Regions from separate parts of the Burkholderia sp. BCC1977 genome, predicted to be linked through region 2. Evidence: predicted binding sites of a transcription regulator. Region 2 holds the regulator's gene; the other holds the start of a gene.
The links. Region 2 encodes LexA, which represses DNA repair genes until DNA is damaged. Its sites were predicted from a motif close to ACTGTATNNNNATACAGT; they were not measured.
Positions count from the first base shown of each region.

Region 1: imuA (translesion DNA synthesis-associated protein ImuA) is a predicted target of LexA. The motif match lies at 3,553-3,570, and genes of this name have one in related genera.

Region 1 covers NZ_CAJPGQ010000005.1:166,605-171,927, reverse strand. Annotated here, with positions in the region: gene U5771_RS06880 (error-prone DNA polymerase) at 1-1,396, opposite strand, end outside; gene U5771_RS06875 (DNA polymerase Y family protein) at 1,403-2,899, opposite strand; gene imuA (translesion DNA synthesis-associated protein ImuA) at 2,832-3,539, opposite strand; gene U5771_RS06865 (ABC transporter ATP-binding protein) at 3,830-4,624, opposite strand; gene U5771_RS06860 (ABC transporter permease) at 4,626-5,323, opposite strand, start outside.
Region 2 covers NZ_CAJPGQ010000009.1:148,357-153,679, reverse strand. Annotated here, with positions in the region: gene U5771_RS10705 (universal stress protein) at 248-745, shown strand; gene U5771_RS10700 (DUF2939 domain-containing protein) at 838-1,539, opposite strand; gene U5771_RS10695 (hypothetical protein) at 1,569-1,907, opposite strand; gene lexA (transcriptional repressor LexA) at 1,934-2,581, opposite strand; gene U5771_RS10685 (sulfate ABC transporter substrate-binding protein) at 2,846-3,883, shown strand; gene cysT (sulfate ABC transporter permease subunit CysT) at 4,027-4,923, shown strand; gene cysW (sulfate ABC transporter permease subunit CysW) at 4,920-5,323, shown strand, end outside.

The DNA of each region.
Region 1 (5,323 bases), on a different contig from region 2:
ACCAGCGATGCCCCTTCGCGACGCGATCGACCAGCATCGGATCGACGCCGAGCGCCTTGCCGGTTTCGCGCAACACGCCGCGCGGGCGATACGTCGAGACGGCCGCCGCAAGCGCGGCGCGATCCTTGCCGTATTTTTCGTAGATATGCTGGATGACCTCTTCCCGGCGCTGGTGCTCGAAGTCGACGTCGATGTCCGGCGGTTCGCCGCGCTCCTCGCTGATGAAGCGCTCGAACAGCATCGTGCTCTGTTCGGGGTTCACCTCGGTGATGCCGAGGCAATAGCAGACGACCGAGTTCGCGGCCGAGCCGCGGCCCTGGCACAGGATGTTCCGGCTGCGCGCGTATTTGACGATGTCGTAGACGGTCAGGAAGAACGGTTCGTAGCTCAGCCTCGCGATCAGGTCGAGTTCATGCCTGATCTGCTTCTCGACCTTTTCCGGAAGCCCGTGCGGATAACGCCCGGCCGCCCCGGCGAAGGTTTCCTGTTCCAGATAGCTCGTCGGCGTCAGCCCCGTCGGCACGATCTCGTCGGGATACTCGTAGCGCAGCGAGCTCAGTTCGAAATGGCACGCGTCGAGAATCGCGCACGTCTCCGCGATCTCGTCCGACGCGTACAACTGCCCGATACGCTGCCGCGAACGCAGGTGCTGCTCCGCATTCGGCGCCAGCGCATACCCGCACTCGGCGACCGGCATGCCGACCCGGATCGCCGTCATCACGTCCTGCAATGGCTTGCACGAGCGCCGGTGCATCGTCACGTCGCCGAGCGCGACGATGCGCACGCCGCGCCGCTCGCCGGCCGCACGAATCTCCTCGCGCTGCGCGCCATCGAGCGCGCGCTGCAGCTGCACGAGCCCGAGCCGCGCGCGCTCGCCGAAGGTCGCGCGAAACCATGCGACCTGCGCATCGAGTACGTCGGCGCGCACCGGATACGCGGGCACGAGCATCGCGAAGCAGTCGGGCATGCCGCGCAGGTGCGCGAACTCCGCGGGCGGTGCCGACAGCATCCGCGACGTCAACGTGTAGGTGCCCTTCGGCGCGGCCATCCGCCGCCACGAAATCAGCTCGGAAAGATTGCCGTAACCCTCGCGGTTCTGCGCGAGCAGCACGAGCCCGAACGCGCCGGGGCCCGGATCGTGGCCCGGTGCGACGTCATCCGGCGTGACGTCGAAATACGAACCGATGACGAGCGGCAGCCCTTGCGCCTGCGCCGCGACATGCATGCGCGGCGCGCCGGCCAGCGAGCATTCGTCGGTGATCGCGATCCCGCGATAGCCGAGTTCGGCGGCCCGCTCGACCAGCTCGTCCGCATGCGACGCGCCATGCAGGAACGAAAAGTTCGAACGGCAGAACAACTCCGCGTAATCGGGCAGCCAGCTGAATTCCGCAACCATCTCCGCTCACCCGAACAAGCCGTGCAGGAACCAGCGCGGCTCGACCTGGCTTCCCGAGCGCTCCAGGAACACCCAGTAGCACGCGCCGACCTCGTCCTGGGCGACGTAGTAATCGCGCGCGGCCAGTTGCCCGTCGAACCACCCGGCTTCGATCCGCTCGGCCGACGACATCATCCGGAGCGGCGTATGGAACACCGGCCGGTTCTCGCGCATCAGGAGCGGCTGCGGCTCGGCCAGCAGCCACGTGGGACGCGGCGGCACGGCAGGCAGCCCGCCGGCCGGCTTGCCCGCTTGCGCCTCGAGCGGCAGCCAGCGGTTCGCGGCCTCCGGACGATGATCGGCGACGGGTGCCGCGCGCAGCACGTTCTCCGCGCCGAGCCGCGCGACCAGCAGTTCGAACAGCCGCGCGCGCGACTCGCGCGTGCCGCCCGGCTCGGGAAAGAGATCGTCGGCCGGCGGCGCGACCGATTCGACGCGCGTGGCCTTCAGCCGCACCGCGATCACCGCGGCCGGCAACTCGACGCGCGCGAGCCGCTCGCCGAGCAGCCGCATGAAGTGCGTCTCGTCGCGCACGGGCGCGGCGAACGCGAGCTCGAGCGGCGTCGGCGGCACGGCCTGGCGGCCGCGCTCGTGCTCGAGATCGAACGTCATCGCGGCCAGCGACAGCTGCCGCGCGGCCAGCCACCCGCAGAGCTGCACGACGAGCCGCCGCGCGGCGAACAGCACGGCTTCCGCGTATTCGACGCGCTCCGGCAATTCGAGCCGCACGTCGAACACGGGCGGCACCGCCATCCACGCGAGCGGCTCGACCGCCTCGCCGTACGCGCGATCGAGCGCGGCGAGCAGCGCCGGACCGCAGCGGCGCTGCAGCCCCGCGCGCGGCAGGCCGCGCAGATCGGCGAGCGTGCGGCAGCCGAGGCCGTCGAGCCAGCCCGCATACGGGCGCGCGTCGGGCAGCAGCACGCACGGCAGCCGATCGAGCGTCCTGACGAGCGAAGCCGGCCCGGCCACGCGGCGCCGGATGCGTGCACGCGCCGCCGTGCGCGCGAGCAGCCACGCGCCGCGCCCGGTCGGCGCGGCGGACAGGCGCGCCGCATAGCCGAGCGCCGCGAGCGTCGCGCGCACCTGGCGGCACAGCGACGGCAGGCCGCCGAACAGGCGCAGGCTCGGGCCGACGTCGACGATCAGCGTCGCTTCGTCGTCGAGCGCGACGCACGGCGAGAAGCGCAGCAACGCGAGCGCGACCGCGCGCAGCGCATCGGCCTCGCGGGCGGGATCGCGTTCGACGAGCCGGGTGTCGGGCGCGAGCGTCAGCACGCCGCCGCGCTTCATGCCCGCGCGCACGCCCTGCCGCCGCGCGGGCGCGTCGGCAATCAGCACGACACCCTGCTCGAGCACCGCGCAGCCTGCGTCGTCTGTGTCGTCCGCCGCGCCGTCAGACGGCGGCGGGGCGCACACGTCGAGCGGCAGGCGCGGCAGATGGATGCCGAGCAAGACGCGCATAGCGGCTCTCCACGATGGGCGACGGCAGATCGAGCGCCAGCGGCTCGCTGCGCGCGGGCCCGCGTCGCTTGACGATGTCGAGCGACACGCCGCCCGGCACCGGATGCAGTGCGACGCGCAGCACGGCCGGCGACGGCTGCCGCGCGGCCGACAGCGGGCGCAGCATCACGAACAGCGTGTCGCCGGTGCGCGCGGCCGCGAGATGCAGGCGCCGCAACGCATCGGGCCGCGCGTCCTGCCAGAGCAGCAGCGCACCGCAGCAGCCCGTCCTGAGCGCCTGCTCGGCGGCCCACAACGCGTCGGTGCGGCTGCCGGCACGCAGCCACAGCAGCGCGTCGGACGGCACGCCGAGACCGGCCAGCGCGGTCGCATGCGGCGACTGCGGCGGCGCGACGAGCGCGAGCGGACGCCGCGCGCTGACGGTGCGCGCGAGCGCGGGCGCGAGCAGCCGCATCTCGCCGCAGCCCGGCTGTGCGGCCAGCAATTCGACGAGCCCGCCGACCGGCCAGCCGCCGCCCGGCAGCTCGGCCGACAGCGGCGCAAACCCGGTGTCGATCGTGCGCAAACCGCCGCGCGCGAGCTGCGAGCCGCGCCAGAGCGATGGATGAAGGGATTCGGGAGAAATGGAGGATGCGAGCATGACGCCACCCACAACTGTATGGATATACAGTATATGGCAATGCGCTCGCGTCGCACAGTATTGGTACGAAACCGGCTTTTCGTCAGAGGAAAAACGCGGGAAAAGCCGGCACATCCATCATGTTACGGCGCGCCGCCCCGGGCGTGGCCGGCGCGCGCCGGCCGAACGGCCACCCGCCGCAACCATCCGGCCCCGAGGCCACGCCGGCGAACCGGATCGCGCGGCCAAACCCGCAAGCAAACCGGCACGATGCCACGCCCCGCACACCGCGCCGGTCCGCCCGCCGCGCGTCAGCCGAGCAGCAACGCGTCGTCGTCGAGCTGCTCGTGCCGCACCTTCTCGAACATCTGCAGCAGGTCCGGCACGTCGAGCCCGCGGCGCGCGTCGCCCGACACGTCGAGCACGACCTGCCCCTGGTGCAGCATCACCGTGCGGTCGCCGTAGTCGAGCGCCTGCCGCATGCTGTGCGTGACCATCATCGTCGTCAGCTTGCTCTCGGTGACGATGCGCGCGGTCAGCTCCAGCACGAACGCGGCCGTCTTCGGGTCGAGCGCGGCCGTGTGCTCGTCGAGCAGCAGGATCCGCGACGGCCGCAGCGACGCCATCAGCAGGCTCACCGCCTGCCGCTGGCCGCCCGACAGCAGTCCGATCCGGTCGGTCAGCCGGTTTTCCAGCCCGAGGTTCAGCAGACGCAGCTTGTCGCGGAACAGCTCGCGCGACGGCCGGTCGAGTGCCGCGCGAAAGCCGCGCCGCGCGCCGCGCGCCATCGCGAGCGCCATGTTCTCCTCGATCGTCAGCGCCTCGCAGGTGCCGGCCATCGGATCCTGGAACACGCGCGCGACGAGGTGCGCGCGATCCCACGCGGGCTGCCGCGTGACGTCCGTGCCGTCGATCGCGATGCGTCCCGAATCGACACGCTGGTCGCCGCTGACCGCATTGAGGAAGGTCGACTTGCCGGCGCCGTTCGAGCCGATCACCGCGACGAACTGGCCGTCGGGAATCTCGAGCGACAGCCCGCGCAGCGCGCGCGTCTCGATCGGCGTGCCGGGGTTGAACGTGAGTTTCAGGTCTTGTGCGGACAGCATGTCATGCCCCTCCGTTCTTGCGCGCGAACAGCTTCTTGCGCGTCGCCGGCAGCACCAGCGCGATCGTGACGAGCGCGGCCGTCACGAGGTTCAGGTCCTGCGCCTTCAGGCCGATGAATTCGCTGTTCAGCGCAAGCGCGATGAAGAAGCGGTAGACGATCGCGCCGAGCACGACGGCGAGCGTCGTCAGCACGAGCCGGCGCGCGGGCAGCAGCGTCTCGCCGATGATCACCGCGGCCAGCCCGATCACGATCGTGCCGATCCCCATCGAGATGTCGGCGCCGCCCTGGGTCTGCGCGAACAGCGCACCGGCGAGCGCGACGAGCGCGTTCGACAGCGCCATCCCGGCGAGCGTCGCGCGGCCCGTCGCGATGCCCTGCGCGCGCGCCATCCGCGGGTTCGCGCCGGTCGCGCGCATCGCGAGGCCGAGCTGCGACGAGAAGAACCAGTCGAGACCGAGCTTCGCGACCACCACGACGATCGCGAGCAGCGCCGGGCGCAGCACGTAGTCGGGCATCCAGTCGGGCTGCAGCACGGTGAAGATCGTCGGCTCGGTGATGAGCGGCACGTTCGGCCGGCCCATGATCCGCAGGTTGACCGAGTAGAGCGCGATCATCATCAGGATACTGGCGAGCAGGTCCATGATCTTCAGGCGTACGTTGAGCCAGCCGGTGATGAAACCGGCCAGCGCGCCCGCGA
Region 2 (5,323 bases):
CGAATGCGTGTCACATGGGCATGACCGAGGCGAACGCACGTCGGCGGCACGAACGGGCCATTCTAGTGCATCGGCTGCGTCTCTTCAGGGCATGCCCGCGCGGCACGGTGCATGCGCGCACGGATCGTGCACCGCATCATCGCCGACGCGCCTCGCGTGGCGAATCAGCGTTTTCCATCCCTTGCGTCCGGAATTGCGGCGCACCATGATGAGTGCATAGGGTACGTAGTCGCGACAGGGAGGTTTCATGGCTAGCTACAACAAGATTCTGCTGTGCTACGACGGCACGCTCGAAGGACGCAAGGCACTGCGGTGCGGCGCCAATCTCGCGCTGGACCTGAAGGCGGAAACGCATTTGTTGTCGGTCGTCGACATGCGCTCGAGCATCGCGCAAAGCGCAGGGTTGCTGACCGACGTCGCGTGCGGCCGCTTCGAGGAAACCGCGCGCGAGATCCTGCAGGAAGGCGTGAACTGGCTGCGCGAGCGCGGCGTTCAGGCGGAAGGCCATTTCGCCTTCGGCTATCCGATCGACGAAATCGCGAATCTCGCGACGGAATTGAAGGCCGACCTCGTCGTCGTCGGCCATCGGTGCCGCAGCGGGTTGTCGAGATGGTGGATGGGGTCGGGCAACACGCAACTGCTCGATCGCGTGAACTGCAGCATTCTGGTCGCGTGTTCGTCGGCGGAAGAGCAAAAAGCCGAGATCGCGCGCGAACGAGAGGCGGCCACCTCGAGTGGAAAGTGAAGCAGTGATCGTGTGACCGGGCGGGTCGTCCAGCGATCCGCGCCGGTTGCTCGCCATGCCGTGTCAGCGGCATCGACCCCGATCGCGACCGCTCACGCGTGCAGGTTGATCGCGGACAGCTTCCACGAAAACAGGCCGAAGCGGTGGAAGATCGCCGCATAGCGTGTGCCGTCGGCACTGCGCTGGTAAGTCACGACAAATTCATCGATATTCCGGTAGCTGGCGCTCGTTTGCTGCGGATGGCCCGCGGCGGCGCCCGGGCTGGCCGGCGCGGGTGCCGGCGCAGAGGCAGCCGAGGCCGAGGCGGTGGCATTGCTGCCCGGTACGGGGGCGCTTGCCGGATTGGCCGGCGGCGCGGCCGGTGCATTGCCCGGCGCACCACCGGACGGCTGGCCCGACCAGTCGGGTGGCCGCTCGCCCGGATTGCCGCGCGGGGGAATGCCGCTCATCAGCGCCGCTACCCCTTCCGGTGTCGCATAGGCATCGACGAGCGGGCCGATCAAGGCAGATCCGATCAGCGCGCCAATCACCGCGAACGGATTGTCCTTCTTCACCGCGTCGATCCGGCGCATCAACTCTTCCGTGACCTGCTGCTTCAGACTGATGCGCAGCGACGGAAAATCGACATATTCACTGACTGATTGCGCATCGCGCGCATCGATCGCCGATTTCAGGCGACCGAGCGCGACATACGGCGATGCGTACGCGTAGCCGATCGCCACCAGGACGGCGACGGCCAGCCCGACGATCAGCAGGGGCTTGAGCCGCCACGCGCGGCCCGACGATCCAGTCACGATGCCTCCGGTGCGGACAGGTTCCGCAATCAGAGACCGCCGTGCGTGGCCGATCGTTCCTCGGCGATGCAGCGATCGATCATCCGGCACACGGCATCGATCGTCCCGACCATGATCAGGCGCGAGCGGCCGTGATAGACGCGCACGGGCGCACGGCGTGCCGGTTCAGCGTGATTCAGGCCGGCGTTCAGCGAGACCCGCGCGAATGCGGGAAGCGCTGACGGCAGCAGCGACGCCTGCCGTTCAACTGCGACTTCTTGGCTCACCACGGGCGCCGCGGCGGACAGCGGCGCGCAGGGCGTGCGGCCGCGCAGGTGACGCAGGCGACCGAATTGACGGAAAGGCAGCAGACGGGAAAGGCGTTCCATGATGTTCTCCTCAGCGAGACCGATTGTCAGAGTTCGCCCGAGCGGATCAGCCCGACGGCGATGCCTTCCAGCGCGAATTCCGCGCTGCCGGCCTTGACGAAGATGTTTTCGTAATCCGGGTTCTCCGCGATCAGCTCGAGGCCGCCGGGCCGGCGCATCAGGCGCTTGACCGTGACGTCGTCGCCGAGACGCGCGACGATGATCTGGCCGTCCTTCGCTTCCGTGCGCTTCTGCACGGCGAGAAGATCGCCGTCGAGAATGCCGGCGTCGCGCATCGACAGGCCGCGCACTTTCAGCAGGTAGTCGGGCTTGCTGGTGAACAGCGCGGGATCGCATGCGTAATGCTGCGAGATGTGCTCCTGCGCGAGGATCGGGCTACCGGCCGCCACGCGGCCGACGAGCGGCAGCGACAGCTGCATCAGGCCGGCGTGCGGCAGCGTGAACTGGTGTGGCGCGTCGTCGATGCCGAGCAGGCGGATGCCGCGCGACGCGCCGGCGGCCAGCTCGATCACACCCTTGCGCGCCAGCGCACGGAGGTGTTCCTCGGCCGCATTCGGCGAGCTGAAACCCAGCTCGGCCGCGATCTCGGCGCGTGTGGGCGGGAATCCGGAGCGCTCGATCGCGCGGCGGATCAAGTCGAACACTTGCTGCTGACGGGCGGTGAGTTTGGTCATGGCTGAACTGTATGGATAGACAGTGAGCTGTATTTTTATACAGTACTTCGCGAATTTCAAGTGTTACTTGAGGTTCGACGCGATCGCGCCGGTTCCGGCGCGATTTCGCGACGTCCGGACGCCGGTTCGTCTGCCGCAACCGTCCGTCCCGTCTGCGTTAGCACTTTTGAGTATTAAAAAATGAAGAACGATTATTTTTAATCATGTAACCCGTTCGTTAGACTGGCCCGACATCGCAATACCGACAACACTGGAGAACCAAGGATGGCGAAGCGCAATACGGGGCTGGTGGGCGGAGTGGGCCGCCTGATCGCAACACTCGCGCTGGGCGCGGCGGCGGCGCTGGGCGTCGCGACGCATGCCCAGGCCGATACGACGTTCCTGAACGTGTCCTACGACCCGACGCGCGAGCTGTACCAGGACTTCAACCAGGCGTTCGGCAAGGCGTGGAAGGCGAAGACGGGCGAGACGGTCAACTTCAAGCAGTCGCACGGCGGCTCGGGCGCGCAGGCGCGCTCGGTGCTCGACGGCCTGCAGGCCGACGTGGTGACGCTCGCGCTCGCCTACGACATCGACGCGCTGGCCAACAAGGGGCTCGTCGACAAGGACTGGCAGAAGCGTCTGCCGGACAACGCATCGCCGTACACGTCGACGATCGTGTTCCTGGTGCGCAAGGGCAACCCGAAAGGGATCAAGGACTGGGATGACCTGACCAGGCCGGGCATCTCGATCGTCACGCCGAACCCGAAGACGTCGGGCGGTGCGCGCTGGAACTATCTGGCCGCATGGGCGTACGCCGTCCACAAGCCGGGCGGCAACGAGCAGACCGCGAAGGAATTCGTGACGAAGCTCTACAAGAATGCGGGCGTGCTCGACTCGGGCGCGCGCGGGGCGACGACGAGCTTCGTGCAGCGCGGGATCGGCGACGTGCTGATCGCGTGGGAGAACGAGGCGTTCCTGTCGATCAAGGAATTCGGCACCGACAAGTTCGAGATCGTCGTGCCGTCGGTGAGCATCCTGGCCGAGCCGCCCGTTGCCGTGGTCGACAAGGTGGTCGACAAGAAGGGCACGCGCAAGCTGGCCGAGGCCTACCTGAATTTCCTGTACAGCCCGCAGGGCCAGGAGATCGCGGCGCGCAACTACTACCGTCCGCGTTCGAAGAACGTGCCGGCGGACCTGACGAAGCAGTTCCCGAAGCTGAAGCTGTACACGGTCGACGACACGTTCGGCGGCTGGACGAATGCGCAGAAGACGCATTTCGCCGATGGCGGCGTGTTCGACTCGATCTACAAGCCGCAGTAACCGCAGTAACGCCAGGCAGCAAACCATAACGACAGCGGCGCGCCACGACAGCGCGCCGCATCCCCGACGGCCCGCCGGCGCGACTCTCCGCGCCGGCGTTTGCGTCGGGCCCGTGAGCAGCAACGACCCAGCAAGAGCATCCGATGACGACGTACACCTTTCGCAAGCCGAGCGCGCTGCCCGGTTTCGGCGTGACGCTCGGCATCACGGTGGCCTATTTGAGCCTCGTGGTGCTGATCCCGCTCGCCGCCACGTTCCTGAAGACCGCGACGCTGTCGTGGGACCAGTTCGTCACCGCCGTCGCGTCGCCGCGCGTCCTCGCGTCGTACCGGCTGACGTTCTCCGCCGCGCTCGGCGGCGCAGTGATCAATGCGGTATTCGGCTTTCTCGTCGCGTGGGTGCTGGTGCGCTACACGTTCCCGTTCAAGCGCCTCGTCGACGCGATCGTCGACCTGCCGTTCGCGCTGCCGACGTCGGTCGCCGGCATCTCGCTTGCCGCCGTGTATGCGACCAACGGCTGGGTCGGCCAGTATCTCGCGCCGTTCGGCATCAAGATCGCGTTCACGCCGGTCGGCGTGCTGGTGGCGCTGACCTTCATCGGGCTGCCGTTCGTCGTGCGCACCGTGCAGCCGGTGCTCGAGGATTTCGAGCGCGAGCAGGAAGAGGCCGCCGCGTGCCTCGGCGCGACGCGCTGGCTGACGTTCCGCCGCGTCGTGCTGCCGGCCGTGCTGCCCGCGCTGCTCACCGGCTTTGCGCTCGCGTTCGCGCGCGCGCTCGGCGAGTACGGGTCGGTGATCTTCATCGCCGGCAACGTCCCGATGAAATCCGAGATCACGTCGCTGCTGATCATCACCAAGCTCGAGCAGTACGACTATGCGGGTGCGACCGCGCTGGCGGTGGTGATGCTGGTCGTGTCGTTCCTGATGCTGCTCCTGATCAACACGCTGCAGTGGTATCTGCAGCGCCGCACGAGCAAGGGCGCGAGCGGCCCCGCGCCCGCGACCGTCACCGTTGCCGCCGCCGCAGGAGGCCAGCAATGAGCCAGGAGTCCGGTGCCGTGCTGAACAATCCGTCCGCCGCGCGCGTGCGCGCCGCGAAGCAGCTCGATCCCGTCAGCGAGCCGCGCGCCGTGCGCTGGCTGCTGATCGGCGTCGCGCTGGCGTTCCTCGCGTTCTTCCTCGTCGTGCCGCTCGCCGCGGTGTTCTTCGAGGCGCTGCGCAAGGGCGTCGGCTTCTATCTCGAATCGCTCGCCGATCCCGATGCATGGTCGGCGATCAAGCTGACGCTGACCGTCGCCGTGATCGCGGTGCCGCTGAACCTCGTGTTCGGCGTGTGCGCGTCGTGGGCGATCGCGAAGTTCGAATTCCGCGGCAAGGCGTTGCTGACCACGCTGATCGACCTGCCGTTCTCCGTGTCGCCGGTGATCTCGGGCCTCGTCTA